Linked DNA regions of Actinomadura rubteroloni. The protein of the gene in region 1 interacts with the protein of each later gene in a pairwise test. Links are inferred from orthologs where the notes say so. Each region holds a gene or a part of one and is shown on either strand. Other genes may lie near its edges.

Region 1 (3,315 bases):
TGGACCTCGCGGACGTCCGGGGTCAGGCCGAGGGACGCCGCGCCCTGGAGATCAGCGCCGCGGGCGGCCATCATCTCTACTTCTCCGGCCCGCCGGGCTGCGGGAAGACCATGCTGGCCGAACGGCTGCCGACCCTCCTCCCGCCGCTGGAACAGGACGCCGCGCTGGAGGTGACGGCGATCCATTCCGTGGCGGGCACCCTGCCGCCCGGACAACCGCTGATCACCCATCCGCCGTTCCACGCACCGCACCACACCGCGAGCGAGCCCGCGCTCGTGGGCGGCGGGTCCGGCCGGTCTCTCCAGCCGGGAGCCGCGTCCCTCGCGCACCGCGGCGTCCTGTTCATCGACGAGGCTGCGGAGTTCAAGCAAGGCGTCCTCGACGTCCTGCGGCAACCGCTGGAGGACGGCGAGGTGCGGATCGCCCGAGCGGAAGGGACGGCACGGTTCCCGGCCCGGTTCACGATGATCCTGGCGGCCAACCCGTGCCCGTGCGCGGCGGCGAACCGACGTGACTGCACCTGCGCTCCCGCGCTGCGCCGCAAGTACCAATCGCGGTTGTCGGGGCCGCTACTGGACCGTGTCGACCTGAAACTGGAACTCTCGCCCGCGAGCCGCGCCGAACTGCGCTACGACCTGGACTTCGCCGAGAGCAGCGACGTGGTCGCCGAACGCGTGGCGGCGGCACGGGACCGGACCGCCAAACGCCTCGCGGACACCCCATGGCGCTCGAACTCCGAGATCCCGGGCCCCGAACTGCGGCGCCGCTTCACGCCGTCCGCCGACGCCATGCGCGCGATCGACGACGCGCTGCAGAACGGAAGCCTCAGCGCACGCGGCATGGACCGGGTCCTGCGCGTCGCCTGGACGATCGCGGACCTGGCGGACCGCGACGAACCCGACGCCGACGACGTCGGCGGAGCACTGGCACTACGGATGGGACAGGGCACATGAACGAGCGCATCGCACGAGCCGCGCTGACGGCCCTCGCCGAGCCCGGCGACCGCCTGCTCAACCGCCTCATCGACTGGAGCGGACCGCCGGGCGCGCTCGCGACGATCCGCGACGGGACGCTCCCGGACGGCATCGCGCAGACCCGCGAGGAGAAGCACAAGGCGGTGACACGGCTCGAACACTGGCGCCGTCGCCTGCCGACCGTGGACACCGAGGCGGACCTGACGATCGCCGAACAGCTCGGCGTCCGGTTGGTGTGTCCCGGCGATCCGGAGTGGCCGACGACGCTGGAGGATCTCGGCGACGAACGTCCCTACGCGCTCTGGCTGCGCGGCCCCAGCGACCTTCGCAACGGGTGCCTGCGGTCGGTCGCGATGGTCGGCGCCCGCGCGTCCACGCCCTACGGGACGCGCATCGCCGCCGAACTCGCCGCGCGGCTCGCCGAGAAGGACTGGACGATCGTCTCCGGCGGCGCGATGGGCATCGACGCGGCAGCGCACCGCGGCGCACTCGCCGCCGACGGATCAACGCTCGCGGTCCTCGCCAACGGCGTGGACGTCCCCTATCCGGCCTCGCACGAAGGACTGTTCGCCGAACTCGCGAGCCGTGGCCTGCTGGTGAGCGAGTCACCACCCGGAACGACGCCGCGCAGATCGAGGTTCCTAGTCCGCAACCGGGTCATCGCGGCGCTCACGCGCGGCACAGTCGTGGTCGAGGCGGCCTGGCGGAGCGGAGCACTGAACACCGCATCCTGGGCGCGACGCCTCGGCCGCGAGGTGATGGCCGTCCCAGGCCCGGTGACGTCAGGCGCGTCCGAAGGCTGCCACCGCCTGCTGCGCGATTCGCCGCCCGCGCTGCTCGTCACGCGCCCCGAAGAGGTGATCGAGGCCCTCGGCCGTCTCGGCGCCGACCTGGCTCCCCCACCGCGCGACCCGGTCCTCCCCCGCGACCGTCTGGACCCGATGACACGAACGGTCCTCGAATCCCTGCCCGCCCGCGGCGCCGCAGGCCCCGCCCAACTCGCCGCACGCGCGGGCCTCGACCTGACCGCCGTCAACGCAAAACTCGGCCTCCTCGCCGCAGGCGGCTTCGTCGAACGAACACCCGGAGGCTGGCGCCTCACCGCCCTCGCCAAAGACCGCTCCTGACCGCCCGCAACTCCAACCCATCCCGCCCGCTCACCACGAACCAAAGAAAGCCACCCATGTCCCGCAGTCCACGCATGACCAGCGCGCCGCTCATCATCAGCCGCATCACCCACCCCGAGCGTCCCCGTCCTCAGAATGCGAGAACTCTCCCGCTCAACCCGCGACAGTTCGCCGCCCGACCGCCCCCAGCAGGCTCACGTACGAGAGCATTACGACGAAGTTCTCAGCTCGAGATGGTCCGGCAGTCGTCGCCGTGCGCCGAGTGGAGGCCAGCAGCGTTGGCCGCCGTCACGTGGGTCGGCCTGAGCACGTGTCGTCACGGGCGCGGGCAAGCCTGGCGCGCGGGCCAACGCGGACACGGACCCACGCCAGCCGACGGGGACGTAGGTCCGTGCGGGCGCAGCCTGACGCCGGGCGACGTTTGCGCCGGAACGGCCTGAGCGACGGAAGGCCTAACGCTGGTCGTCGCGAACGCGGGCAAGCCTGGGGTGTGGGCCGACGCGGGGCGGCCTGAGCCCCGGAACGTCCTGAGCACGGGCCAGCGCGGGCACGGGAACGGCCTGGGGCGGGCCGACGCGCACGCGGGCCGACACCGGCCGACGGCACGTGCCCCGGCTACGTGCTGCGGCACCGCGTGCCGGTCGGCATGACGGGCTGGGCGCAGGTCCACGGGCTGCGCGGCGGACACGGGACCGCGTGGGCGCGGCCCGGCGCCGGGCGGCCTGAGCGGTCGGAACGGCCTGAGCATGGGTCGGTGCGGGCACGGGAACGGCCTGGGGGCGGGCCGACGCGGACAAGGCGCCGACGACGCCGACCGACGGGGGCACGGGACCGTGCGGGCGCGGCCCGATGCGGAGCGGCCTGAGCGCTGGAACCGGCCTAAGCGCTGGTCGTCGCTAACGCAGCAAGCCTTCGGCGCGGGGCGGCCCGAGCGCCGAACGTCCTGGGCACGGGCCAGCGCGGGCACGGGAACAGCCTGGGGGCGCGCCAACGCGCACGCGGGCCGACGCCGGCTGGCGGGGACGCGGGACCGCGGGCGTGGCCCGACGCCGGGTGGCCTGAGCGGTCGGAACGTCTTGAGCTCGGGTCGTCGCGGGCGCGGGCAAGCCTGGGGGCGGGCCGACGCAGACGCGGACCCGCGACACTGGCCGATGGGGACGCAGGACAGTGTGGGCGCGGCCCGACGCGGGGCGGCCTAAGCGCCGAACGTCCTG
Region 2 (3,262 bases), 130 kb from region 1 along the record:
CGGGCAGATGAGCGTACAGATCCATCGGATCGACCGTCTCCGGCAGATCGCTGACCTGGCCGTCGCCGACCTCCACGACCCGCCACGCACCGTCCCGGCGCTGCGCCAGGTCGGTGGTGATGAACCGGCAGCCGAGCGCCCGGACGGCGGGCGCCACGTCCATCAGGTCCGGCTCGGGTTCGACTCCGGGACTGTCGGGATGCGGCCCCACGAGCACGGGCTCGCCGTCCACCCACCACACGCGCGACTCGCCCGCCCCGTCGAACTCCTCGAACTCGCGCACGACGACGCCGCCCGCGAGGAACTCGTCCTGCAGCGCGACCATCTCGGCCACCACCGCGCGCAGCGCCGCGGCGTCCTTCACCTCCGGGACGAAGCAGGCCGCCTCCCATTCGTGCTTGCGGGACTTGACGTAGTCCTTCACGACCGCCGGCCCGGGGCGCAGGGGACGCACCAGGTCCGTCAGGTCGCCGACGTCGCCGCCGGGGGACAGCGGACGCCACACGCTGGCCGGGGTGATGCCCGCGAACGTGTCGTGCCAGCCCGGCAGCTCGTGCGCGCGCCGGTAGTCGTCGGGGTGGGTGAGCAGGGTCGTCCCGCGTCCGCGCAGGGCCTCGGCCAGGGCGGCGTACGCGTCGCCCGTCAGCATCCAGCCTCGGTACCAGGCCGGACCGAGGTCGCGCGGCACCGCGCGGACGGCGGCCGTGGCGTCGCCCCGGACGAGCGCGTCGTGGTCGATGAGGGCGATCTCGCCGTAGTGGTCCCGGACGGCGCCGGCCTCGCGGGCGAAGTGCCGGTCGACGAGCCGGGGGCGGAGCGGATCGCCGCAGAAGAGGACGGTCAGCGTCATGTTTCGGAACCCTCCGGGGACCGCGCAGGACTGCGCCAGCGTACGGCGTCGGACCGCCTGATGCACGGAGATTCCCGGGTGAATCAGTACACGCGGCCATGATCGAACGAATGTTCGGTACGCTGGTCGCGGCGCGCGACGTTATCCACAACCGCCCCGCCGACTCGAAACTGTCGGCGGCTCCTCGTAACGTCGCCTCCGACACCGCCGCCACGGGCGGGGCGAGAGCCACCGGGCCGGCGACAGCAACAGACGAAGGGGCAGACATGGCAGCGAACGACCGGGAGAAGGCTCTCGAAACCGCCCTCGCCCAGATCGAGCGGCAGTTCGGCAAGGGCTCGGTCATGCGGATGGGCCAGGAGACGCGCGCCCCGGTGGAGGTCATCCCGACCGGCGCGATCTCCCTCGACATCGCGCTCGGCATCGGCGGCCTGCCGCGCGGGCGCGTGGTGGAGGTCTACGGGCCGGAGGGCTCCGGCAAGACGTCCATCGCCCTGCACGCGGTCGCGAGCGTCCAGCGCAAGGGCGGCATCGCGGCGTTCGTGGACGCCGAGCACGCCCTGGACCCCGAGTACGCCGGCAAGCTCGGCGTCGACATCGACGCCCTGCTGGTCTCCCAGCCCGACACGGGCGAGCAGGCGCTGGAGATCACGGACATGCTGATCCGCTCCGGCTCGATCGACATCGTCGTCATCGACTCGGTCGCGGCGCTCGTCCCCCGCGCCGAGATCGAGGGCGAGATGGGCGACAGCCACGTCGGCCTCCAGGCCCGGCTGATGTCGCAGGCGCTCCGCAAGCTGACCGGCGCGATCAACCAGACCCGCACCACCGTGATCTTCATCAACCAGCTCCGCGAGAAGGTCGGCGTGATGTTCGGCTCGCCCGAGACCACGACCGGCGGCAAGGCGCTGAAGTTCTACGCCTCCGTCCGGCTGGACGTGCGCCGCATCGAGACGCTCAAGGACGGCACCGAGGCGGTCGGCAACCGCGTCCGGGTGAAGGTCGTGAAGAACAAGATGGCGCCGCCGTTCCGGGTCGCCGACTTCGACCTGCTCTACGGCCAGGGCATCTCCCGCGAGGGCGGCCTGATCGACCTCGGCGTCGAGCACGGCTTCGTCCGCAAGTCGGGCGCCTGGTACACCTGCGACGGCGACCAGCTCGGCCAGGGCAAGGAGAACGCCCGCAACTTCCTGAAGGCCAACCCGGACATGGCCGACGGGATCGAGAAGCGGATCAAGGAGAAGCTGGGCATCGGGCCCAAGGTCGACAAGGAGGCGGCGGAGACCACCGAGGCCGCCAAGCCGGTCGACGCCCCGGCCGTCCCGGCGCCCGCCACGGGCCGCAAGGGCCGCACCGCCAAGGCCGCCCCGGCTGCCACGGCCGCCCCTGCGGCCACGGCTGCCCCGGCCGAATCCTGACGCCCGATCCGCCGAGAAGGGTGACGTCCGACGGTCGGCTGAGCGATGATCCCTGATGCGGGGCGGCGGCGCCCTTCCCGGTCCCGCCTCGGCGGCGGCCGGACCTTCCCCGATGGCGCCGCCGCTCACGACGTCCCCGGGACACGCCCATGACGACCGACGAACCACCCGTCCCCGACGACCCGACCCGCAAGGTCCGGCTCACCGAGAACGCGTCCGCAACGAACACGGGCTCGGAACCGCCGGACGCGGCGGACGCACGTTCGCAGGACCCGAGCTACGGGGACACAGAGGACGCGGGGGACGCGGAGGGCGCGGGGGACACGGTCGCGGAATGGAGCCCGGCGGGCGGAAGCCCGTTCGCCGATCTCGGTCGCGGCCCGCGCCCCGTGGAGAACCCGTTCGGCCATCTGGCGCCTCCGTCGCGTCCGGGGGCGGGCGGCGAGTCGCCCTTCGCGCATCTGGCGAAGCCAGCCGGTGAACGTCCGGACCCGTCCGCGAGTCCGTTCGCGCACCTGACCGGCGCGGGCGGGACGACCGCACCCGAAGGGGACGGGTCATCCGCGCCCCCGGAGACGGACGCCGAGGCGTCGTCTCCCGTGGCGCCCGGCACGGCGGCGGACCGGGCGGGCGGGGGGCCGTTCGAGCATCTCCGGTCCGCGGAGGAAGAAGCCCGGCGGCGCGGCGGCCCGGACAATCCGTTCGGTCATCTGGCGCCGCGCGGCGGCGCCTCATTCGGCACGGGCGCACGCACGCGCCGCAGCGGAACACAGAAGCGTTCAGGAGAACGGCGCACATCGTCCGCGCGGCGGAACGCCGGGGACGACGACCGGACGCGAGGCCCGGCCGGAAGCGAGACCGGTGACCCGGACGAGTCGAGGGGCCGCCCCGAAGCCGCTGGCCACGTCGAACCCGAACGCCGAACTCCGCCCACGGACCGTCCCGACGGCGAGCCCCAAGACCAGAACGAGCGCACGCCCCCACGCGCCGCCGG

What was found.
Region 2: the proteins of dprA (region 1) and recA interact in binary tests that used the Bacillus subtilis proteins (3 or more experiments, as listed by UniProt). The link is inferred for Actinomadura rubteroloni from one-to-one orthologs.

Annotation. Positions count from the first base shown.
Region 1 is NZ_MTBP01000002.1:892,371-895,685, forward strand. What follows is about bases 26-3,025. They hold dprA (DNA-processing protein DprA), read left to right. Parts: upstream 26-949; coding sequence 950-2,101; downstream 2,102-3,025. Other genes in these bases: BTM25_RS15655 (YifB family Mg chelatase-like AAA ATPase), read left to right, coding at 26-953. Outside these bases: more of BTM25_RS15655, read left to right, coding at 1-25. UniProt on the Bacillus subtilis protein: Protein that helps load RecA onto ssDNA during transformation. Binds cooperatively to circular ssDNA, is able to bridge different segments of DNA. Favors the loading of RecA onto SsbA- or SsbB-coated ssDNA and formation of RecA-DNA filaments.
Region 2 is NZ_MTBP01000002.1:758,413-761,674, reverse strand. Bases 246-3,192 are described here. They hold recA (recombinase RecA), read left to right. Parts: upstream 246-1,116; coding sequence 1,117-2,268; downstream 2,269-3,192. Other genes in these bases: BTM25_RS15025 (ATP-grasp domain-containing protein), read right to left, coding at 246-850. Outside these bases: more of BTM25_RS15025, read right to left, coding at 1-245. UniProt on the Bacillus subtilis protein: Multifunctional protein involved in homologous recombination, DNA repair and competence.